2 regions of the Paenibacillus sp. GD4 genome follow, and region 2 is predicted to be linked to the other one. Evidence: a T-box and tRNA genes for the amino acid it is inferred to sense, from the RefSeq annotation. Region 2 holds a T-box; the other holds one or more tRNA genes.
The links. A T-box is a leader RNA that pairs with one kind of tRNA and senses whether it is charged. The one in region 2 lies ahead of ileS (isoleucine--tRNA ligase), so its partner is inferred to be a tRNA-Ile.
Positions count from the first base shown of each region.

Region 1: it has a tRNA-Ile gene. The T-box ahead of ileS (isoleucine--tRNA ligase) is inferred to sense a tRNA for this amino acid. The anticodon was not compared.

Region 1 is NZ_JAVCYK010000001.1:4,637,076-4,649,379, reverse strand. Features, by position in the region: gene RAC89_RS21940 (spore gernimation protein GerPD) at 1-99, opposite strand, end outside; gene gerPC (spore germination protein GerPC) at 77-703, opposite strand; gene RAC89_RS21930 (spore germination protein GerPB) at 718-927, opposite strand; gene RAC89_RS21925 (spore germination protein) at 931-1,167, opposite strand; gene RAC89_RS21920 (Hsp20/alpha crystallin family protein) at 1,320-1,799, shown strand; gene RAC89_RS21915 (spore germination protein) at 1,837-2,055, opposite strand; tRNA gene RAC89_RS21910 (tRNA-Leu) at 2,207-2,292, opposite strand; tRNA gene RAC89_RS21905 (tRNA-Ile) at 2,302-2,378, opposite strand; tRNA gene RAC89_RS21900 (tRNA-Met) at 2,387-2,463, opposite strand; gene RAC89_RS21895 (phosphatidylglycerophosphatase A family protein) at 2,795-3,304, opposite strand; gene RAC89_RS21890 (2'-5' RNA ligase family protein) at 3,472-3,993, shown strand; gene RAC89_RS21885 (IS1182 family transposase) at 4,099-5,658, opposite strand; gene RAC89_RS21880 (hypothetical protein) at 5,815-7,539, opposite strand; gene RAC89_RS21875 (efflux RND transporter periplasmic adaptor subunit) at 7,564-8,820, opposite strand; gene RAC89_RS21870 (efflux RND transporter permease subunit) at 8,865-11,972, opposite strand; gene RAC89_RS21865 (GbsR/MarR family transcriptional regulator) at 12,178-12,304, opposite strand, start outside.
Region 2 is NZ_JAVCYK010000001.1:3,609,392-3,621,695, reverse strand. Features, by position in the region: gene RAC89_RS17585 (ribulokinase) at 1-439, opposite strand, end outside; gene araD (L-ribulose-5-phosphate 4-epimerase) at 464-1,159, opposite strand; gene RAC89_RS17575 (GntR family transcriptional regulator) at 1,257-2,321, opposite strand; gene RAC89_RS17570 (HesA/MoeB/ThiF family protein) at 2,503-3,663, opposite strand; gene RAC89_RS17565 (hypothetical protein) at 3,874-5,100, opposite strand; T-box leader at 5,307-5,565, shown strand; gene ileS (isoleucine--tRNA ligase) at 5,623-8,703, shown strand; gene RAC89_RS17555 (NUDIX domain-containing protein) at 8,758-9,204, opposite strand; gene RAC89_RS17550 (HAD family hydrolase) at 9,225-9,953, opposite strand; gene RAC89_RS17545 (ankyrin repeat domain-containing protein) at 10,168-10,671, opposite strand; gene RAC89_RS17540 (helix-turn-helix transcriptional regulator) at 11,005-11,859, opposite strand; gene RAC89_RS17535 (cation diffusion facilitator family transporter) at 11,989-12,304, opposite strand, start outside.

The DNA of each region.
Region 1 (12,304 bases), 1.0 Mb from region 2:
ATTTTGTGCATCCCCTATCAGCAATAAGGAGGAACTGGCCACGCCGACTACTTGAATATTACCCACACTTATTTCCTTATTCTCTACCTGCAGAATCATCCGTGTCCTTCCCCTTTCCAGCCTTGTTTCGGAAATATTGTTCAATACCTAATCGAATATCATGGACGACCTTGTCCGTTACCATCTGTTCCTTGTCAGGGGGAAGCATCCCCGTTTTGTTATCCTTCATCAGCTGGGTATAAGCATCGATACGTTCCCCAATCTGACCTCGCAAATCAGCCAGCATCTGATCCTGCATATCTTCCTCAAGAGGACTGTCGTATTCCTCCGCCTTCCTCTGCAGCTCCCCTGGCCCCTCCCGCTCCAAATACGATAGGACTGCGCCATGAATCCTCTGAAATCCTTCGGAAATGGCCGTATTATTCACGACTTCCTTCCCGCCCACCGTCAGATCGTCAAGCGACTTATCGGATAACCCTGAAGGCGATATTCCTACGTTTAAAGTGCCCTCCAGCTTATCTACCTTCAGTTGATCGAACGTGTATTCGATTTTCTCAATTGTAATCCCTCGCTGCTTTCGAAGAGCCTCCACTTCCTTGTCTAGCATGGTCACTTTTTGCTCCAGTTCCCGAATCCGCTCGGTTTGCCATTGCAAGTACGCCTGCAGCTGTTGAAAATATGCGTGGATATCGGCTGGTTGCATGCTCTTCCTCCGTCTTACGGCGTTACCGACGGCAGGGGAACGAGCGGTGAAGGAAACTCCTGCACCCCCGCTTCAGGAGCCGGGCCGGTAAAACCGCCTGTATTATATAGATTGGATAGCGCTCGAATCGCCCCTGTCGTACCGATTTGCAGTACGGACGAATTGTTAAGTGCGTCTACCTTTAGCTGATGTATACAGATGCTCTGATGGACCACAATCGACATGTTCTAGATCCCACCTACCTTGTTAACAGAAACGGGATTGGAATCAAAAATATCACGGTCATTCGTATTCGTATTGCTGTACCAGTTCATGACGCGCAAGTAATCCCCCGTATTGAACGAACCCGCTCCTGCGAACGTCTTGGCAGAGCTTTGCGGGGCAAGCTGAAGAGAATCGCCGATTTGAACAATCGAACTGGGACCAACACTTACAATCTTAATACTTCCTACGATAGCCGGCATAGCAAACACCCTTACATTCTATGACATCGTGTGTATGTTGTTTTATGTATATGTTTGTTGAGGTAGGAGTATGTGCTTCTTCCTGAAACTGTGCCTGAGACATTCATGCTTTTCTCTCAGACTACATATATTTATGCCGAGGAGTGATGCATATGGCGGACGGAAACAAGAGTAACGGGAATCCTTACGGAACCTTTGATTGGAAGCAATTCGAACAATTTTTCGGGGGAAAGCTCCCCTTCGCGCCCGGCGGGTCCGGCAAGGGAGAGGGGCTTGCCTGGATACAGGAATATGTTCAAGATGTGATGAAGCAGGCTTTGCCGAGTGTAAGCAATGCTGCGGAACGTGTCAAAAACCATCTGCACACGGAAACCTTCGAGACGCACAACAACGTGATTGTTAAAATACACGTTCCTGACAGAGATCAGGCCCGCAAAATTCGTGTGGGCTTAAGCGTGAATGCCGTTCGACTGACCGGATTGCCGGATAAAAAGGAGCAAACGATCCGGCTGCACAGGTTGATTTATCCTGACAGCTGCAAAGCCGTGTATCGGGACGGGATCATTCAATTGCATATGCGCAAGCATCTAGGGGATCATACTTTTCGTGACATTGATGTAAGGTATTATTGAGAAGAAAAAACGCACGCTCCCTTGTGGGAGACGTGCGTTAATTATTGCCGGCATTGTTCGAGTCGACTCCATCCGGATCAAAGGTGTTGGTCATGCTGAATATCGATAGAATGGTCATGAAATCACCTGTATTTCCCCCGCCGGCACCTGAGTAACCCTTATCTGTGCTTTTGGGTGTTATTTGCAGCACATCCCCAAACGTCACTTCACCGGAAGCATCCACAAACTTGATCGGAGCCAAAATGATAGACGGCATAGGCGTCTCCTCCCTGCTCTTGCACTAATGAATTATATATATGCAGGCACCGGCCCAATTGATCACTTCTATAGAAAGTAAAAATCCTGAGAAAATAAAAATCCTGCTCAGCGCTGCTCAAGCGAGCGCTTCACAGGATTCTCTGTGTTGATGCCGAAGACCGGGGTCGAACCGGTACGGTAGTCACCTACCGCAGGATTTTAAGTCCTGTGCGTCTGCCTATTCCGCCACTCCGGCATTTTGGTGTGGTGGGCCCTGAGGGACTCGAACCCCCGACCAATCGGTTATGAGCCGACCGCTCTAACCAACTGAGCTAAGGGCCCTAATGCTTTGGTTGCGGGGGCAGGATTTGAACCTGCGGCCTTCGGGTTATGAGCCCGACGAGCTACCGGGCTGCTCCACCCCGCGTTGGTTAGCTTTCGTTCGCAAATGGCGACAAAACTAAATATACACGATTGTAGAGTCGATAGTCAAGGTTTTTTTATAATAAATATCTTACACCGAATCGGCCTTTCTTGGATTTGTATACCTGAACCTCAGCCGGGCACTCATAGCCGTATATCCACCAGTCTTCTTCCATGCGCTTCGCGAGGCACCCGGCTTGAAATTTGCTTTCATAAAGCTTACTCCAATAAACCCAGCTCATTGTTCTTCACTCCGTATCAGAAATGGGATTAAGGTCGGTACTTAGCATAACCCAAAAAGAGCCTCCTTATTTTTAAGAGGCTCTCTCCAGTATTTAACTTCGCTCCGACTCATCCCTATGATGATGTGCGATTCGGCTTGCAGCAGATGCCGCAATGCTGGCTACCAGGTCGTCCAGAAAGGTGTGTACCCTATTGCCTGCCTTCGTGTCCAGCTTCTTTATCATTCCGATCTTCTGCTTATCCAGATGTCCGAAGGTGGTCACGCCAATGCTTCCATAGCTGAACACAGAACCAAGCGCTAAAGTCTCATCACAGCCAAACAAGCCTTCATCCGTTTCGATGATCGATTGGATCGGCTCTGACAGCATGCCCTTCTCCGCCAAAACATCCAGTTCGATGCCTACCAAGATGGCATGCTGCAGCTCTCTCTTTTGCAATACGGCATGAACCGCATCGATACATACATCCATGGTTAATGTGGGATGATAAGGTAGCTGCATTTCGCGAACGATCCAAGCTACTTCTTCCAGAGCCACTCCGCGTTCCTGGAGCTTCCGTAGAGCAGCTTCCTTTACCTCATCGCTGTGCACTTGTCTTCTCATCAGCACCGCCCCTTAATAGAAGGTAAAAGAAATCCCCTTTCATTTATTGTATGGTGTCAGTACTTGCCATGTGTATATTTTCTAGAAGCATAGCAACACTCGCCCCGACACGCTATAATGAAGTATGGGCGAATATTGCCCTGATGAGGTCGATAAGGAGGGATTGTATGTTGTACGGACTTGCCGTATTTCCATCTTCCGAAATCCAGGAATTCGCTGATCGTTACCGAAAGCGATACGATACCCATTACTCCATCATTAAGCCTCACTTGACCCTCCGGGAAAAGGAACTCATCTCCGAGGAGCAGCTGGAGAAAGGCATTTCCTATTTGACGGAAGCGGCCAGGAAGCTGGAGCCCTTTATATTGCATTTTAATCGGTTCTCTACCTTTTATCCGGCTAACAATGTCATTTATATGGCGCTGGCGGACCCCGAGCCGATGCAGAAAGCGTATGAGGTGTTGTGCAGCGGTGTGCTTCAAGAACAGGCCAAACCGTATGCCTTTACTCCTCATCTGACGATAGCCCAAGAGCTGGGAGACGATGAGCTGCACGATGTTCTATCCAGCGTCCGAAAGCAACCTGTTGATTTCCGCTGCACGGTGAACCACGTTGTTCTGCTGAGGCAAACAGAAAACGGCATTTGGCAATCGGTTCAAGAGTTTCCCCTTGGGGGAAGCGGCGAATAAGTTGTTATGACAAAGGGGCTGTCCCAAAAGTAGCGAAAAATCTACTTAAAGGGACAGCCCCTTTTATACAACCCCGAATTTCGTGAAAAAATGGCCGGACAGGGTTCATTCTTGCCCGGCTATATGTCTTTTTTGCTCCGTGGTTACCACCTTAAGCAAATTGTGGGCAAGTGAAAGCCACCCGACCTCCAGGCTTACTTTTGGTAAGCCGCGAAGCAGGAACCTCCGGAATCCCCGGTTATTTTTCATTTGCCCAAACACACTTTCCACTTCGATCATTCGTTGAACCGAGAGCTTGCGTCCATCTTCGCTTCTTAATTTTTCTCTAGCCACTTTTTTGTAGCGAAGATACTCCATGCTGACCCTTATTTCGCGGCTGCGTTCAGACTTGGTGCATTTCTCTTTGAACGGACACCCCTCACAGTTTTCACTTCGGTAGATCCGCAATTTGACCCCGTACCCACTATCAGTCTTGTTCTTGCTCTCCTTAATAAAATGTAGTGTTCGTCCGTTTGGGCATACCCAGCTGTCTTTGTCCTCGTTGTACGTCCAGTTTTCTAAGCGGGATACGTCGTTTCGCCAAGCTCTTGATACCTCCTTATGAAAGGAATTATATTTCACAAGCGCTTCCATGTTTTCTTTCTCTAGATACGCATAGTTTTCCTCACCACCGTAACCGGCATCGGCGATGACGGTTTTAGGAAGACGACCAAGCGTCTCTTTTACCTTGTTAAGATGCGGGATAAGGCAACGCGTATCTGTCGGGCGCTGGTGGAGGGAGTAACCTACGATGAATTGGTTCTCTGTGCCGACTTGTACGTTGTAGCCGGGCTTGAGTTGACCGTTGCCCATGTGGTCTTCCTTCATTCTCATAAACGTGGCATCTGGATCCGTTTTACTGAAACTGTTTCGTTCGCCAAGGATCTCAAGCTGAGTTTCGTACTTCTGCTGGCGGGGAACAAAATCCTTACGCAGTTGCCGTACCGCTTTCTTTACCGTTTTGTTCTTTGGTTCACTCTTCAGTTTGGCTTCTAGCTTCGTTAAAGCCGCCTCCATGCTCTCGCTTGTTAGGTCGGTGTCTCCGCCCAGCTCGAGCAGGTCCTTGCCGTTGTGCTCTTTATCTTCCTGAATCTCCTGCTGTTCAATCTCAATAAAAAGCTGCTTCACTTTCTCTTCCAGCCTGGCTTTCTGCTTCTTTACTGCCTTTCCCCAGACAAACGTATACCGGTTTGCATTTGCTTCGATCTTGGTACCGTCAACAAAGTAGTTCTCCAGCTTGATATATCCCTCGGCCATTAGCAGCTCCAGCATTCCTGCAAAAATCTTCTCGAGCTGCTCCTTCATCCGCTCGGAGCGAAACCGATTGATGGTCCGGAAGTCCGGCTGTTGGCGACCTGCCAGCCACATGAAAGGGATATTCTCACGCACGGCCTTGGCAATCTGTCTAGAGGAGTAGATACGTTGAGAATAAGCATACACAATGATTTTAGTAAGCATTTTAGGGTGATAGCTATCCCGACCGCCTCCGGGATACGCAGCTGTAAACAAGCTGTCGTCCAAACGATTGATGAAGCTATTAATAACTCGCGCTACGTGACGTGGTGGGATGTCCATTTCCAAATCCATTGGCAGACACAGTTGATCCATGGTATATTGAATAAACAAAGAAACCTCTCCTTTCAATGGTTGCTCGACACTTCCATTTTACCAAGGATTGGTTTCTTTTTGTTTTACAAAATTGAGAAAAAGGGGCAGTCCCTCAGTCACCTATGGTGACTTTTGGGACAGCCCCTTGTTGTATTGCTTATGAGATATGAGAAATTATTGCTTGTAGCTACCAATAAGGCGTTTGGATTCACCTGCAGGTGTGGTGAATACTTCGTACATTTTAATTGTAAGCGGACGCTCCAACTGCTCGGAGCTCGATGAGAAGAGAATGTTATTCTCACCGCTAACCAAATGATTCGGTCCGACCAAGCCAACTTGAGTAGAGCCGATCAAACGATCGTTTTCTGCCAACAAATCTAACTGAATCCTGGAGAAGCTGTTATCAAGTTGAACCATTTCTTGGCGTTTTAATTCCAAATCGAACCTTGCTTTATAGGTAAATTTATAATTCGTTGCCTGGCCCCAGTTAACAGCGATCGTCCAGTATTTAACTTTAGCTTCAAATGGAAACACGGTGAAAGTCTCGCCTTCGCCCTGAGGCTGAAGCGTCATCCCGTAAGTCGCCAACGGCGTTTTGTAAGGTGCAGCCGAGATCGTATCGACGACTTTCAGCGCCAACCCTTCCCCTGTTTCCGAATTAGGCAAAACATAGGAATAGTTCAACACTAAAGAAGAATTCGGCAGTACACGCTGCGTAGTGATGCTTTGACGGTTACCGCTGTAGATGTATCCGTCAGCACTGATCAGCTCCGTTTGGAAGACAGGTACGCTGAGAGGACGATCGCTTTTGTTTGTAAGCATGAACTTGGCCGTTACATCTTTGGAGCCGTCCGTATCATTCTCATTCATATGGAACTCCACTACGGAAACGGCTAAGTCCGGATGAATCAGCTTGCTTAACGTATCGAAATTCATAGGCTTGCCGAGTTCGTATGCGGTGTACGCCTCGCCTGCCTGCTCTGTAGGAAGCAAAATATTGAGACGTCCCACTGTATAATTAACCGGAGCTGGCTTGCCGTCCGGACCAACCTGTACAAATGATTCCGGCGTTAACAAATTCAAGCTGGCAAGCATGGTATCCAGATCGGTAGGAATAGCATAATGAATGTATTTCTCTTCCCCTGCCTCAAGATACAATTCTCCTTGTTCTACTCGGTTACCGGAGAATACCTTGGATTCCGTTTTCCCCTCGAGCAGGAATGCAGGAATGGCTTCACGTTTGTCCGTTGCATTCGAGACAAGCAGCTGCACAACATAAACGGTCCCTTTGTCTGTTGATTCCTTGTTAATGTTCATAGGCTTGTACGTAAGCGGCGACGTTACGGACGGGATAGCAAAGGAATCGGACCATTTCTTAACCGCTGCAGGATCTGTAATCGGCGTATCGCTTCCCGACCATGGCCTGGATTCTACCGGCACAGCAAGCAGCACCGTTTCCGCCTTAGGATACACATAGTAATCGACATCCGTCCAGTTCACTTCCGTGAGCGTCACTTCGTCGGTACGGTCGATCACAGCCATGTAGCTGAGCTCCGAAGTTGCTTTTGGCTGAATGGACTTGGCGTTTGCTGCGCTGGATTGAAGCGTGTATTCAACGCCGTCGCTCGTTTTAACGCGGAGCTCATACTCCGGAACGCGATGAATTTTCGCGCTATTGTTTTTCATTCGAACGACAACGCCCAGACGGTTTCCATCGGCTACCTTTTCACTCAACACGCTCTTCACTTCAACATCCAGCAGATCCGTGAGTTTATAAGAAACGGCTGACGGTGCAGTGATGGCGGACGGAGCGTCCGCCGCCAAAGCGGAAGCCCCCGTGGTCATAAGCGCGGCTGTAATCACAACAGATGTAAAGGACTTCTTCCAGTTTTTTGTCACGAGCTTTCTCCTCCTGATAGTTCTTTATTTAGCCAGCTGAACTTTTTCTTTATCTTTAATTTGATGTTGGCCGGAGACAATCAGCTGCTCGCCTTCCTTCACGCCGGAGAGCACCTCCTGAATCGTTTCGTTCAACCGGCCAAGCTCAACCTTGCGTTTTTCCGCTACATCACCGTTTAGGACGAAGACAAAGGTGTCTCCTCCTTCACGGACAACACTAAGTGTAGGAACGGTAATAACGTTTTGATCATTCTCTTCTGTCAAAAGCACCTGAACCTTCATGCCTGGCTTCAGCTTCCGGTCCGCGTTCGGAATTTCCAGCTCCAGAGTATACGATTTGGTCTGGGTGCTCATCACATCGGCCAAATAGCTTACCTTCCCTTTGAGCTTCTCGGTAGTTCCAGGAACGTAGAATAGCAGCTCTTCCTTGCCGCGGACCAGCTTGGCCGAATCCTCGGTCAGCTCAGCCTTGATCTTGATCGGGTCTAGCTGCTGCACCTGCCCTGCACGATAGCCCGCAGGCAGGGTCATTCCCACTTCGATGGGCAGCTCGGTAATGACACCGCTGACCGTCGCCTTCACTTCCATGTTGCCCAAGGTTCTTTCCAGCTCACGAAGGGATACGTTGGACGACTCTACGGATTGCTCCATCTGGGCTAAAGAATTCGTTTTTTCCAAGGTAGCCAGCTTGCTCTTGGAGCTTTCAAGGTCCATTTTTAGGTTCGTTACCCGGGTCTCCAGCTGCTCTAATTGAAACTTAGTAATCAACCCAAGATCATAATCGTTACGCCCTTTGTTATAGTCCTTCTCGGCATCTCGCAGCGCCTGCTCCGTCTTGGCAATACCGTTCCTTAATTCCTGCTTTCCATTGGCCAGATCCTCACGTGCTTTGGCCATTTGCTGATTCGCAGAACGAAGCCCGATTTCGATTTTTTCCTTGTTGATCAGTACATCTGTTGTATCTAATCGAAAAATCACATCGCCCTTCTCGACCGAATCCCCGCGTTTCTTGAGGATTTCAACAACATCGCCGCCTACCTTCGCAGGCACATCCAGTTGAATGGACGAAACGACATCCGCCACCTGCTCGAGCGGATCGCCGATTCGTTTTTTCTCAATTTTTGCTACCTTCACTTGCTTCAGCGTCACCTCAGCCGCGTTGGCAGGCTTGGCTTCCGGCGCCGGATTGGCGGAGCAGCCTGTGATGAGAGCCGCGCCAATGACGACGGCCCCCACCACTTTACTGCTTTGTTTCATTGATTTTGCAATGGCATTATTCATTTGCCGATTCTCCTTTTCCCTTGACAGTCAGTGTCTCTATCTACTTATTGCGAAACGGTGGCAACTTTCGCTTCCACAGCGATCTTCTCTTTCCCCTTAAAGATGCGGGCAACCCGCTGATTAAAGTTCGTAATCATCAGATATGCTACCGGCACAATAACAAGCGTGAGCAGGGTCGAAGTCGTCAAACCGCCGATAACAACTACTGCCAGACCCTTGGAAATTAGCGTCCCTTTAGACAGCCCTAACCCCAGAGGAAGCAACGCAATGATCGTCGCCCCCGCCGTCATAATGATCGGACGAAGACGGGTTACCCCTGCCTCTACTAACGCTTCGAACACTTCAAGTCCTTCTTCGCGAAGCTGCTGAACTCGGTCAACAAGCACGATGGCATTCGTTACTACGATACCTATGAGCATTAGGAAGCCGATCAAGGAAGTAATGTTAACCGATTCGTTAGTGATCAAAAGTCCGAATAAACCGCCGATCGCTGCGAGCGGCAACGAGAACAGAATAGCGAAAGGCGCGCTGCCGTTGCCGAACGCGAGAACCATGACAAGGTATACGATGAAGATCGAAGCACCCATGGCCAAAAACATTTCGTTAAAGCTCTTTTGGATGTCGTCCGTAACCCCTTTGACCTCTGTGCGAACTCCCGACGGAAGCTCAAGCGTCTTGAGCGCTTCCTGTACTTTAACGCTGACCCCGCCCTTATCGATGTTATCGATCTTCGCCGTTAAGCGCACATACTGTTCCTGCATCTCACGGGTAATCGCTACGGGCGCGGCAATTTGATTTACTTTAGCAACTTCGTTTAATTTGATCGTTTGGCCCGTAGGCGTCTTGATATAGAATTGGCTTACCTTATCAATGGAATCTTTAAAACTTGAATCTAGCATAACCTTGGTTTCATATGTAATATTATCAAACTTCAGGTCGCCCAGCTTTTCTTCCGCGAGCCAAGAACTCACCGCCGACATGACCTGGGCTGAAGAAAGACCGTAAAGCCGCGCCTTATTTTGATCGACGCTGATCTCAACCTCGGTTTTGGATTCACTCAGGGAATCCTTAATATCCTGAAGCTCAGGGAATTCCTTCAGCTTCGCTTTGACCAGCTCGGCACCCTGCTTCAGTGTGTTCAAGTCATCTCCCTTCAGATAGTAGGAGAAGTCGGCTCCCGCCCCTGGAGGACCGCCTGCACTAAGCACAGCACCATCAACCTCCGAACCGCTCGGCAGCAAATAAGCCATTTTATCCTTATAGTCTTTAAATACTGCCTTGGCATCTGAAGCCGGAGAAGCAGCAGCAAAGAACATGGTCCGGTAAGCGACGCGATCCGTACTATTGTTATAGCCGATGAGCGATTCCACATAGTCGAATACAGGAGCGCCTGTCGCGTCTTTGCCGTCCGCCATCATCGCTTCAATTTCTTTTACCTTCTCATTCATCGCTTCAATCGTTGTTTCTCGAGGCATCTTCAGTGTAAACTGCATCATTTTATCCGAAGAGCTCTCCGGCATAAAGGAGGTAGCCAAGAACGGCACCGTGCCTCCAATCGAGACGACCAGCAGAAGCAAAGCGGCCAATGCCGTTTTCTTGCGGTTATTCAAAGACCAAATAAGCATTTTCTTATAGCCGTTCGATAGCTTGCCTTTACCTTCCTCATGCGTACCGAGATTTTTGCTTCGAAGCACCATAATTTTAGCAAGCATAGGAATGACCGTAACGGCAACGATCAGGGAAGAAAGCAATGCAACAGCCAGCGTAATCGCAAAAGGCCTGAAAATTTCGCCGAGCACGCCGCTAACAAATGCAATAGGACCGAACACGCCTACAGTTGTGATGGTGGAGGAGGTTATCGCGGACGCCACCTGCGCCGTTGCCAGCTTAATGACCGATTCTCCTCGCTCCTGCGCCTTTTGCAGCTGACTATAAATGTTCTCAATAACAACGATACTGTCATCCACGACCCGGCCGACCGCGATCGCCATACCACCTAAGGTCATGATGTTTAGCGAGATGCCAAGCGGTGCCATAATCAGCAGCGTTACGAGCATCGACAATGGAATCGAGACTAAAACGATAAAGGTCATACGAACATTTCTTAAAAAGAGCAAAATCATAACGGAAGCAAGTATGGCGCCGAGAACGCCTTCCTTCACCATCCCGTTGATCGATTCCTGAATATCCTTGGCAGAATTATAAATCGTATGGAACGTTATGTTCGGGTATGCAGTCTTCCATTCAGCCATGAGCCGGTCGGCTTCCGCACCGAATTCTACCGCATTGGCATTCTTCGTCTTAAACAAATGAACGCCAATCGCAGGCTTTCCGTTCAAGCGGGAGAAAAATTCCGCTTCCCTGATCGCTTCAACCTTAGCCAGCTGCTTCAGAAGCACCGTGTCCCCTGTATTCGTAGTAATCTTCATATTCTCAAGGTTATACACGGTATTCAGATCGCCCTTCACGCGAACCATCTGCTTGTTCCCGCTGAAATCGACCGACCCTACGGGGCTTTGAGCAAGGGAAGCTTGGATTCGCTGCGATACATCGGCTGGCGTCATGCCGTAGTTGTTGATGGCATTTGCATTCAGCTTCAGCGTAAGCACGGCTTCCTGGTTCCCGATCGAGTCAACATGGTCAATGCCCTTCATCGAGTTGAAGCCCGGCAAAATGACGTCCTTGTAAATCTTATCAAGCTCTTCCTGCGTCATTCCGTTGTTGGCATACACGGACAAATAGTACACCGGCTCCGACGCAAAGCCCATGGTTTGCACCTTTGGTTTTTCCGAGCTTTGAGGAAGCTTGACGTTGGTGATTAAACTCTCAACGTCCTTCTTGACATCCTCAGGGTCCTCGCCGTTCTCAAGCTCAATTACTATGGATGAGAAGTTATCGCTTGAGGTAGATGTTAAATTTTTCATCCCCGGCAGTCCCGTCAGGGATTTCTCAAGCGGCTTCGTTACATCCTCCAGCACGTCCTTAGGCGGTGCGGTGTACTGGGTATTTACGACAACGACAGGGAAGGAAATGTCGGGAAAGCTCTCGACCTTTAACGTAGTGGTGGCGTACAACCCTCCCCCAAACAGCAACAGCACGATGATGACAACGGCCGTGATGTTTTTTAATGAAAACTCGGTTAATTTGTTCATCTCTCTACTCCTCCATAAGAAAACCTCTATCGAAGCCATGCAACGACGAGAATTTCTTGCTCGTTATACGGCTGCCGACATCTTAGACGACGGATCCACTTATACCCCTTCAAAAAATATTGAAAGTTTATTGACCCTTGAATAGTATACTGGGATTTTCCGGTCCTGTAAGGTGAAAAAAGTCACTTCGTCAGCGTGCATAGCGTCACATTTCGTTCTTAAACTGCAGCATGATTTGCTCCCGCTTTTGCTTCCACTCCTCTTCAAATCCCTCCAAACGAGTTAGATAGGCTTGATACAAAGCATCCATCTCGATAAATCTGCGCTTGAAC
Region 2 (12,304 bases):
CTTCCCCGCGAGCCTCGGCAATATCGTTGATCAGGTTCGCTTCATCCTGAGCCGCATGATGCTTCCACAGCTTCACCCAGCTGTGAGGATTGTCCTTCCACTCCGCTTGCAGGCAAAGCGGCTCCCCGTTCTCATCGATCGGGAGCATCGTACATGCCGTAAAATCAATTCCCAGCCCGATCACATCGTCCGGGTTCACGCCTGAGGCTTGCAGCACGGCCGGCACCGACCGCCTCAGCACCTCGATATAATCCGCAGGATGCTGCAGCGCCCAATCATGCTCCAGCTTCATGCCCGATTCCGGCAGCCGCTCGTCAATCACCCCGTGTGGATATGGCGTCACATGGTCGGCTACCTCCGTGCCGTCGGTCAAATCCACCAGCACCGCACGCCCCGATTCCGTACCGTAGTCCACACCGATTGCATACTTCTTCCCCATGAGCCTTTAACCTCCCCAATAAAATTACTTCTGGCCGTAATACGCGTTCGCCCCATGCTTCCTCAGAAAATGACGGTCCAGCAGCGTCTGGTCCATCGCTCCGATCGAAGGATTGAGCTGCAGCGTGTGAAGTCCGATCTTCGCCACTTCCTCGAGCACCACGGCGTTATGGACGGCATCGTGAGCATTCTTACCCCAGCTGAACGGCGCATGGCAGTTCACCAGCACGCCGGGAACCTGCACCGGATTCAGGCCGCGCTTCTCGAACGTCTCAATAATGACATGGCCGGTTTCGAGCTCGTAGGCTCCGCGAATTTCCTCCTCGGTCATCAGGCGGGTACATGGGATTTCTCCGTAAAAATAATCCGCATGCGTCGTCCCTAACGCCGGAATGCCGCGACCTGCCTGTGCCCAGCTCGTCGCCCACGGCGAGTGGGTATGAACAATACCGCCGATCCCGGGGAAGGCCCGGTAAAGTGCTAAATGCGTCGGCGTGTCAGAGGAAGGTCTCAGCTTCCCTTCCACGACCTCGCCCTGAAGATTCAGCACCACCAGGTCCTCTTGCTTCAGCTCTTCATAGGGAACCCCGCTCGGCTTAATCACGACAAGGCCGCTGTCTCTGTCGATACCGCTGACATTTCCCCATGTAAACGTAACCAATCCGTACCTTGGCAAATCCAGGTTTGCTTCCAGTACTTCCTGCTTCAGTTGTTCTAACAACTTGACTTCATCCTTTCCGCAAACGTCTCGCTTTCTATCCCTTATTATACATTTGTACGTACAAATTGGCTATACATTTTTTCCCTTCTAGCGGGATTCACAGCTCCCGGGTCGATTCGCGTACAATAAGCTCCGGTTTAAACACCTTATTGTCCGAGCGGTTCACCTGCCGCTTCTCAATCATGGCTATAATCCACTCCGCTGCCGCCGTACCGAGCTCCTCCTTCGGATGCGTCAGCGTCGTCAGCTTCACCTCCGTCGCCGTCGCCAGCGGGGAATCGTCGAAGCCAACCACCGATACGTCCTGCGGGACGCTGAGTCCGGCCTGCCGGATCGCCTCCAGCAGCAGTACGGCAAGCTCATCGTTGTAGCAGACGAAGGCCGTCGGCCGTTCTGAAGCCGCACCCAGCATCCCCAAGGCAGCTTCATACGGCTTGGTGCCCTTTTCCTCCGTCTTGTAGTGAACCACAAGCTCCGGAGACAGGGGAACCTGCAGCTCCCGGTGCGCCCGGATGAAGCCCTTCAGCCGCCCTACTCCCTGAAGGTCGTCCGACTTGAAGAATCCGGCGATTCTCCGGTGGCCGAGCCGCAGAAGATGCTCCGCCGCCAAGTATCCGCCCCATTCGTCATCAACCTTTACGCAGGGACAGTCCATCTCTGCATAGCGCTCGTTGATCATCAGATACGGGATGCCGTGATAATCCAGCGACAAATAATGGGCCAGGTTCGGGTTCCCTTCGGCACTGCGCGTCGGCTCGATAATCAGGCCGCTCAGCGGCTGGCTCATCATCATTTGCAGGCTGTCGAGCTCCTTGGCCTTGTCGTTATCCGTACTGGAGAGCAGCATACGGTAACCGCGTGCCCGCAGCGCCGCCTCAGCCCCCCGAACGATATGGGGAAAGATATAATCCGAAATATAAGTCGTAATGATCCCGACGGTTTGTACCTCCTGCGTCTGGCGGTTCAGCGGTACCGACACGAAGGTGCCCTTCCCCTGAACACGCTGCAGCCAGCCCTCGCGCTCCAATTCGCCGAACGTTTGACGTACGGTTTGCCGGCTTACGCCGAATCGTTCCGCAATCTCGAGCTCGGTAGGCATCTGATCGCCGGTCTTCAGCTGACCCGTATGAAACCAGCTCATAATTTCTTGCTTTAATTGCATGTATTTAGGAAGTTGTCTTTGATCGGACACCCGCTCACCTCATAGCCTCACTTGAACTTGCGTGAATTTGTATTGTCATCATTATACCACCCTTCCAAGTTGTATGTACATATTTCTGCACAGCCTTTCATCTAACGCAAAAAAGCCCCGGAACCCTTATTCCAGGACCTTGCGAGCGTACTCATAATCCACACTCAAGGAGACGAAGATCCCCGTCCTCAGCATCAGCAGCCTCCTCGGGACTCCCTTGCCCACAGGTGGGACACCCCTCTTCCCGAGAACGGAAATCCATTGCCTCCCGGCAAGCGAAGGTGCCGAAGTGCATCGAGATCACCTTTCCCTCCGTCATCATAGGAGCCATGCAGGTCACGTACTTAACGAGCTCGCTGCAAACCATTCCGGCGAGCAGCATATAGTTCGCGGCAATCGCCGCACTCGGCATACGAAATCCGGACGAACGGACCGCTTCAATGAAAGCATCGTGCTCCTCCGAGAGTCTGCTTTGCTTCAGCCGGTTGCAATCCATACAGCCTGTTCGCACCGGGATGACCGTGTAGCACTGACCTTCGATCACATTCACTCCGCCGCCGATCAGCGGTACTCCCAGCTCTACACAAGCCCGGTTCACCCACCGCTCCAGCGAAAAGTGCGGCTGGTCCGCAGCCAGCACCACCACGTCGCTGCCTTCGATCGCCCGCTTCGCATCGTCAGCCGACCGGATCTCCTCCACCCTTGTCTCCAGCTCCATTTCCGAGTAAAAGCGCGACATAAATTCCGCAGCCGCCTCCACCTTAAGTCGGCCGATGTCCCGTTCGTTGTATAACAATTGACGGTTCAAATTGCTCGGCTCTACGGTATCGAAATCGATTGCCCGGATCCGCTTCACTCCGCAGCCGGCCAGCTGCAGCAGTACTCCCGAGCCAAGTGCTCCGAGGCCAATGACGGTGACCCGGGTAGTCGTGATCCGTTCCTGCATCTCCCATGGACTTTGCTCCAGCGTCGAATAATACGAGAAGAAATTCAAGTTCGCCTTGAACCGATCCAGCTCGTTTCCTCTCAGGGTCGACCTTTCCAGAGCCGACCGGTCGTCCAGAAAGCCGAGGCCGTCCAGCTCCCTGATGCATTCTCCAACAACATCCACTGTTGTCTCAGGGTAGTCCTTCACCAGCTCCTCATGCAGCTGAGTTATCGAACGCGAGCCATCCATAAGCCGAATCAGCCTGCCGATCGAGCCGTCCCCATCCTCGATCTCCACGGCCCTTCCCGGGAAGGTCTCACCGATTCGAAGAGCTCCGTTAGCTAAAGTACGTACGAATAACATGCTTTTGAATTGAGGCTTCACACCCGTCGTACCTCCTATATTATGAACAGAACGGGATAGCTTCTCGTCCACCCCGTTCCGAATCTGTTCTTAGTTAAACGCAAGACCTGTTGTTTTTACTTCCTGTACCGGCTTGATTTTGATTTTCTTCATGCGGTCTCACCTCCTTCCTTAACCTTCATAATGCTTTAGTTGACAGAAATCCCTGTTGTACGAATCGCCGGCACCGGCTTAACTTTTATTTTCAAGGTGTTCACCTCCCTTCGCACCCCGCCGTTTCCGGCTCCAGGACCATAACAGCAGCCCCACCGGCAGAAGGCACAGGACGATGAGCAGCAGTCCTTCCGCGAACCCCCAGGAAAACACCTGCTTCGACTGCAGGACGATAGCCGCCTCCGACACCAAGCGGTACAGAACGGGCACCTGAATCGAGACAAACCATAACACCGTCAATACGACTCCTGCAGCATAAAACCAGACATAGCCGCGGATCAGCTTCCTCTCCCCGAAGGGCAGCGTCTCCCATACGTCCCTGCATTCACGCCGGATGAGGCTTTTGAGGAACAGCTGCGTATGCTCAAGCAAGCTTCTGCAGCGAAAGAAGGTTGTCACTACGTAATACAAGTCAGTCTTCATGAAAAATAAAAGCTGAAACAGCATCAAATTCATCACATGAAAGGCAATCATTCTTATCGTCAGCACGGTGCCCGGCTCCAAGCTTAAAACCCCCGCATGATGCAGCAGCTGAATTCCGGTCGCCGCCGCCAGAAACACGCTGTCGGAGCACAGTCCCGCCAAATACGCCCGGTACCGAAGCCGGTACGGCACGACCACAATATTGGACATGTCCGTTTCCGCCACCGGAAAAACCAGCCGATGCCCGAAGCCGAACCGGCTAGCTACGCCAATCGACCGGGCTGCAACCAAATGTGCCAGCTCATGAAAAAACAACACAAGCCACGATACCCCTAAGGCAAGCAGTACATTCATCGGTAATGTCGGCGAAAAGAAAAAGTCCTCTCCGCGAGGTATGATGTGCGGCTGTAGCACGAAAGCCGTGATAGTGAACAGCAGTAACAGCAGATACCCTGTAAAAGCTGCGGGGTGAAACAGCATCCTTCCCCAGGACGCCGGAATCCATGGCAAGTGCTCTTTTACAGGAACACGTTCGTGAATGACGACACCGTCAAGCTCTCTGACAAAAGGATGCGCCGTAATCAGCTCCTGCACAAATTCCAACACCTCAACGGGCTCCTTGTGCTCCTCTGTTAGCAACGCCTCGATTTGACCAATGGTCTTCCCTTCGCGAAGATGCTTCAACACCTCCCACCCCAGGAGGGGGATTGCGATATAGTGACCGATATCGGTTCGGCCGACCAGCATCTCGTCATCATTTTCCTTATGAAAAGCCAGTTCATGTAGGACTATTCTGCTTTTTCCGGTTACTGCAGGTGTCATGCTCGCAAACCCCTTACCCGTTTCATCACCTTACTAACTATATGATGCGGCATCAATTTGATTCAGTGATATTCACCACAATTTGGCATCTATGTGATGTATTTAACAAAGTTCCTTCACCGGCTTAGGAAGCTTAGGCTTTCGCCCGAAGGGGTTGACAATATCTTGAAACTGGTGTAAAACTGATGATAATTAAATACCCTTATTTAAATTCATTGACGAGAAAGAGTACGCTGAACCCCTTGTCCCCCAGAGAGTTGGCCATGTGCTGAAAGCCAACGTTCAAGACTTAGCGGAAAATCCTCTCCGAGAAGGAAGGCTGAAGCGTTCGAAGTAAGCCGACCCGGGATCCTGCCGTTACAATGGACGCGTATGATGGTACGTAGTAGAGTGTCGTGAGCTCATGTTTTCATGAATCCTTACGGAACAAGGGTGGTATCGCGAGAAGTAAATCTCGTCCCTTACGGGGCGGGATTTTTTTGTTTTTCTGCCAAACATGCATGAAAGAAAGGGATGGTACACATGAGAAAGGTGGATTCGAAGGAAAAAGCAAGAACACGCGAGCTTCGCGTTCTCGAGCAGTGGAAGGGGCAGGATACGTTCCGCAGATCGATTGATAACCGGGAGGGGAAGCCGAACTTCGTTTTCTATGAGGGGCCCCCTACCGCAAATGGAAAGCCGCATATCGGCCATGTGCTCGGGCGGGTAATTAAAGATTTCATCTGCCGGTATAAAACGATGTCCGGTTACCGCGTCGTTCGCAAGGCGGGATGGGATACCCATGGCCTTCCCGTTGAGCTTGGCGTCGAGAAGCAGCTCGGCATCTCCGGCAAGCAGGAGATCGAAGCGTACGGCATTGCGGAATTCGTTGAGAAATGCAAAAGCAGCGTGTTTGAGTATGAAAAGCAGTGGCGCGAGCTGACGGAGGCAATCGCCTACTGGACGGACATGGACCACCCTTACATCACGCTGACGAACGAGTACATCGAGAGCGTGTGGCACGTTTTGTCCGTGATCCATAGCAAGGGCTTGCTGTACCGGGGCCATCGGGTCAGTCCGTATTGTCCGGATTGCCAGACCACTCTCAGCTCGCACGAGGTAGCCCAAGGCTATGAGGACGTCAAGGATTTGAGCGCCACCGTGAAGTTTCGCAGCAGGCACGGCCAAGAGACCTTCCTTGCCTGGACGACAACCCCTTGGACGCTTCCCGCCAATATCGCCTTGGCCGTCCATAAGGACATCGGCTATGTGAAGGTCAAACAGCAGGGTGAAGTATACATTGTCGCGGAAAAGCTGGCCGAGAAGGTCATGAAGGGTGACTACGAAATTTTGTCCCGGCATCAAGGTTCCGAATTCGTGGGTACTTCTTACGAGCCTCCCTTCGGCTATATTCAAGCGAATAAGGGACACATGGTTGTGGATGCCGCCTACGTCAGCGATACGAGCGGCACCGGGATCGTTCATATTGCGCCCGCTCATGGCGAGGATGATTACCGCACCGCCCGGCAGCACGAGCTTGATTTTGTGAATGTCGTTACTCCGGCCGGACGCTACACCGAACAGATTGCCGATTACTCCGGACGGTTCGTTAAGGAGTGCGACCTCGATATCGTCAAACGCTTATCCGAACACGGTCTGCTGTACTCCAAGGAACGATACGAGCACAGTTATCCGTTCTGCTGGCGCTGCAAATCTCCGCTGCTCTATTATGCAATGGAGAGCTGGTTTATCAAAACCACCGCGGTGAAGGAACAGCTGCTCGAGAATAATAGAAGCATTGATTGGTATCCGGGCCATCTTCAGGAAGGACGCTTCGGTAAATTTCTGGAGGAGCTGGTTGACTGGAATATCAGCCGAAACCGATATTGGGGTACGCCGCTTAACGTGTGGGTATGCAGCGATTGCGGATCCGAGTATGCGCCGGGCAGCGTGAAGGAGCTTTCGGAAAAGGCAGTGAAGCCACTGCCTGCCGACCTGGAGCTGCATAAGCCTTACGTAGATGAAATTCATCTGCACTGTTCTTGCGGGGGCACTATGCAAAGAACCTCGGAGGTGATCGATGTCTGGTTTGACAGCGGCTCGATGCCATTTGCTCAATACCATTATCCGTTCGGGAATAAGCAGCAGTTTCAGGAGCAGTACCCCGCCGATATGATTTGCGAAGGCATTGATCAGACAAGAGGCTGGTTCTTCAGCCTGCTGGCCGTTTCCACGCTATACAACGGCAAGCCGCCGTATAAAGCCGTCCTTTCCACCGGGCATGTGCTGGATGAGAGCGGACAGAAAATGTCCAAGAGCAAAGGCAACGTCATCGACCCTTGGGAAATCATCGAGGAGTACGGTTCGGATGCCTTCCGGTGGGCGCTGCTGTCCGACAGCGCACCTTGGAACAGCAAGCGGTTCTCGAAGCAAATCGTCGCTGAAGCTAAGTCGAAGGTGATCGACACCTTGGTGAACGTTCATTCGTTTTATACGCTGTACGCGACCATCGATCAATACGATAAGGATAAGTATCCGGAGCGGGCGGCTTCGAACGAATTGGACCGCTGGATCCTGTCGCGGCTGAACCGCACGCTGCAGGTGGTTACGAAAGGTCTTGAGGGGTACGACTTCCTGAATCCCGCGAAGCAGCTGGAGACACTGATCGATGAGCTGAGCAACTGGTACATCCGCCGATCGCGCGATCGATTCTGGGGCAGTGAAATGACCGAGGATAAACTCTCCGCCTATCAAACTTTGGAGGTGGTGCTGCTGACGATTTCCCGCATGATGGCGCCCTATACCCCGTTCCTAGCAGAGGATCTATACGGCAACCTGGGTGGAACCGGCAGCGTTCATTGGACGGACTTCCCTCAAGTGAACGAAGCTGCGATAGATCCGCGGCTTGAGGCTGAGATGGAAACCGCGAGGCAAATCGTCGAGCTCGCCCGAAGCATCCGTAACGAGGCCGGAATCAAGACGCGTCAGCCGTTATCCGAGCTCATTATGATGCTGCCGCATAAATTCGATGCGGGCAGGTTCGAAGACATCATAAAGGACGAGATCAATGTGAAGGCTATTCGGATCGGATCAAACGACAGGGAATTTGTCGACTTTACGATCAAGCTGAATTTGAAGGCAGCCGGCAAAAAGTACGGCAAGCTCGTCGGACCGATCCAGAACCGTTTAAAGGAGCTTACCCCCCGGGAAACGAAGCAAGCCGTAGAGCACGGTTCTATCCAAATCACTCTTGACGGAGAGAACCTAACGATTCCGTTGGAGGAGCTCCTCGTAGAGAAGAACGCCAAAGCAGGCTTCGCTTCGGCAGCCGGCTACCAAATGACCGTTGCTCTGAACACCGTTATCACGGAGGAGCTGGAGCAAGAGGGGCTGGTCCGCGAAATCATCCGCGCGGTACAGGATTACCGCAAGAAGCTGGACCTACCGATCGAGAAGCGGGTCAGCCTTGCGCTAGCCGTCAACCCGCAGTTGCGGAAAGCCATAGAACGGTTTGAACACGTGTTACGTGAGAACGTGCTTCTATCCGGCCTCACCTATACAACGGAGACGGATATGGAATTCGTTTCGATCGAGGATCAGCGAGTAGGCATAAGCATAATATAACGAATTTCCGCAGAGAAAAGCAGCGAGGCTGCTGTACCCATCGGTACGGCAGCCTCATGTTGCGGCTTGTCTCTTGTCGAAGGAATATCTGTTTTTGTGCTTCCGTTCATAACACTCCCACTGCTCAAGAAAGAGATAGAACATCCCTCCGAAGTTGAGTCCTTCCGGGTACTGCTCAACCAGCTTCATCTCTTCGATCTCAAAGTCGGGCAGTCGTTCCAACCCGAAAATCTCAGCAAAATAAACCATTCCATAGCTGCCATTCCACTTGTAAATGCCAAACGGCTCCAGCTCAAAATGAACGGCACCTGTTTCTTCGTAGAGCTCTCTTGCAGCCGCCGCTAGGCAGGCTTCCCCTTTCTCCTTATTCCCTCCGGGAATTTCCCAGCCGCCTCGTTTTTTATTCTTGATGATGACCCATTTCCCTTGATATGCCGTCACCATCACAACAAATTGAATGAGTTCATCCTGAATCTCATGAGTCTCGTACCATGGAAGCATACTTTTCTCCCCCCTCCCGGCTATATCACCGAAAGTAAGTCACCCAAGGACTTGATGATCATATACGGTTGAGCGGAGGCGTGGGCAGGAATCCCTGCACCTTTGTGATCAACCCATATCCCTTTGATACCCAAACGCTGAGGTGCTGCAATCTCCCATTCAAAGTTATCGCCGATCATCCAGGTCTCGTCGGCCGTAACGCCTAACTGCTCCAGCGCATGCAAATATATGCGCTCCTCCGGCTTCCCGATGCCGAACTCGCCTTCAACCAAAATACAGTCAAACAGCGGAGCGAGCTCGAAACGACGGATTTTGTTCCACTGCGGCACCGCGTTTCCATTGGTAAGTAACGCCAGCTTGATTCCTTTTCGTCGAAAGTGGGTAATGACTTCAATGGAATCAGGAAATAAGGTAACGGCCCGATCCCTCTCTTCACCATATGCAATCGCAATATGGCCCGCTAAGGAGGTATCTTCGATGTTATATTGCTGTAGAGCTTGAGCAATAATGCTTTGTCTTGCTTTATAAAGGTCAAGCCTTCCTATTCTGTGTCTTTCGGGATCGCTCCAGAACCGGCTCGCGGTTTGTTTTATTTTCGAGACCAGCTCGTCCGTATGGAATGCTTCTTTAATTGACAGATGCTTATCGATGGAAGCTCTCCAGCACATGTCGGTATCGACACCTTGATCGTAAGCTATGATGGTATCGTCCATGTCAAGCAGGATCGCTTTGGGCAAAGGCGTCTTCATTGAAACACTCCCTGTTTATAATAATCATTTCGGAAAAAGTGGCCGAGAAGCCATCCTGCTGTCATCGGAAAGGGGCGGTTACCGTCATGTTTCTTTCAGGCTCGCTTTTTTGGGACTTACTCTCTATCGGGATCAACGTATCCCTAATCATGATCGTGTGGGGAAGCAAGCTCATTCGCTTTGGGCGTTGAACTAATATTGACTCGTTCGTTTGCTATGCACCCAATGCTTGTCTCAATACTGCCGCAGCATTCAGATTGCCTCTCTCCTCTGCCAAAGCTAACGCTGTGACACCGTCTTCTTGCCTAGCATGAACATCCGCTCCATGATCAAGCAGCAGACGGATCATCTCGACGTTATCGTCATGAAATGCAGCAGAATGCAAACAGGTATGCCCGTTGCTATCAAAAACCGTGGTCGAAGCATTGTGTGCCAGAAGCAGCTTCAGCAGCTCCATGTTTCTTTCTCCCGAAATGGCTGCATGTAACGCGGTATTGGACGGGATATAGCTTATCTTCGACTGGGACAAAGCATTTACATCGGCTCCATATTGCAGCAGCAATCTGGCGGCACCGGTTTGACCGAAGTGGGCGGCAAACCCCAGCGGTGTTAACCCATCCGGATTGACAGTGTTGGCAAGAGCAGGATCCCGGTCCAGATGAGCTTTCATGACTTCCGTTTCACCGTTACGTACGACTGTGAAAAATTCGACGATCATTCGGGTAACCTCCATCGGTTCATTTTTGTAGCCTTAAATAGGAAGTGCTGAATTGAAGCTATTCCAAGCAAGATAAATGCAAAGTAACGCAGCGCCGAAAAAGATACCGGAAATTTTCAGATTTCTTCGCAGCTTCCATCCGTAGGAGCAAAAAAAGACAGCGGCAGCTAATTTAGCATAGCCCTCATAATGAGGGTCATAGTGAAAGAAGGAACTGCTGAAAATAACGGAAGAGAACAAAGAGGCCGCGATAACCGTTTGAAACCACCAAGGCTCTTTCAAAAACTGTCTATACATGAGCTTTATCCTTTGCATGACCTCAGCAGTCCTTTCTCAATCGATTCTTACCCCTGTTCGCTGCATTCTCTCCATACTCGCAAGCTGCTTCGGCAGCAAGCCATAATACCGTTTGAAGCTTTTAATAAAATGGGATTGATCATAGTAGCCGTAATTCACAGCGGCCTCCGTCAAGCTGGAATTGGTGCCGCTATGCAGCTCCTGCAGCATACTTTGAAACCGGACAATCCCGAGCATCTCCTTCGGGCTCACACCCAGCTCCTGCGCAAAAACTCTTCTAACATGCCGTTCGCTATAACCCAGTTTTTCCGCCAGCAGCGCACCTGTCATGTTGCCTTTATAAAAATACATCGATTTCATGCCCGCTTGAATCAACGAACCGGTTGAAAGGTCGGCAAGGGACAACAGCTGCTTCAGTTGGGATTCCATTATCGTAATCATATCGGAAACAGCCTTCGCCGTGACCAATGCTTCCGCCATACTTAGTCCAGCGGCTCCCCAAATCTCCTCCAGAAACACATGATGACCCAGAAAAGCCGATACCGGGCATTTCAAAATGCGATCGGCCGTTTCCGTATAAAGCCGGACCCCGAACAAGGACTCCTCACGGGAGAGATTCATTACCTCATACCGGGTCATCAGTCCCGTAATAAAGGCTGCCTTAGCCGAGCAAACTGAACGGCGGTTAACAATAATATCCACGCATCCGTCAGGGATGATACGGTGCGGCACATGGCCATGGCTTGAATGAAAATCCAAAGTCCAGTAACAGGCGACGAAGGGAGCCAGCTTCCCGCTTGGAGCATATTCGCGGTAGCTGTAGCCCGGCTGCTGCAGCTCCCGCTGTAACCCGGGGGGCTGTATAGGACGATAACCGTGTAAGAGGTTCACAGAATAACCACCTTGCCAGCAGTGCGCTGTATAGTTATGTATTACACTACCACAGCTCTTCGACAGCCACAATATGGAAAAACGAAAAGGAACCGCCTCCCTTTATGGAAGCGGCTCCCTACTTGGTTTCTACGCAAATTCATTCAGCTTCTCGGGAATCCAGTCTCTTACACCGTTATCTTCAATAATGCCTAAGACCACATCGGTAATATCCGGATCCGCTATTAATTTATCTTGAACGCGGAATTTGATATCGTCGGCATCGGCTAAAGACAAGCCTCTGCGTAATTCGATCATCGCATCCACGTGATAGTAACGTCCTTCTTGCGTGATTCGAATGCTGTTAATGTCGGTTACGTCTTTATCCGACAGGATGATCCTTGTCACCTTGTCGGCAATATCCCGGGGAGCAGCTACCCCAATGAGACCAACCATATTGTCGTAT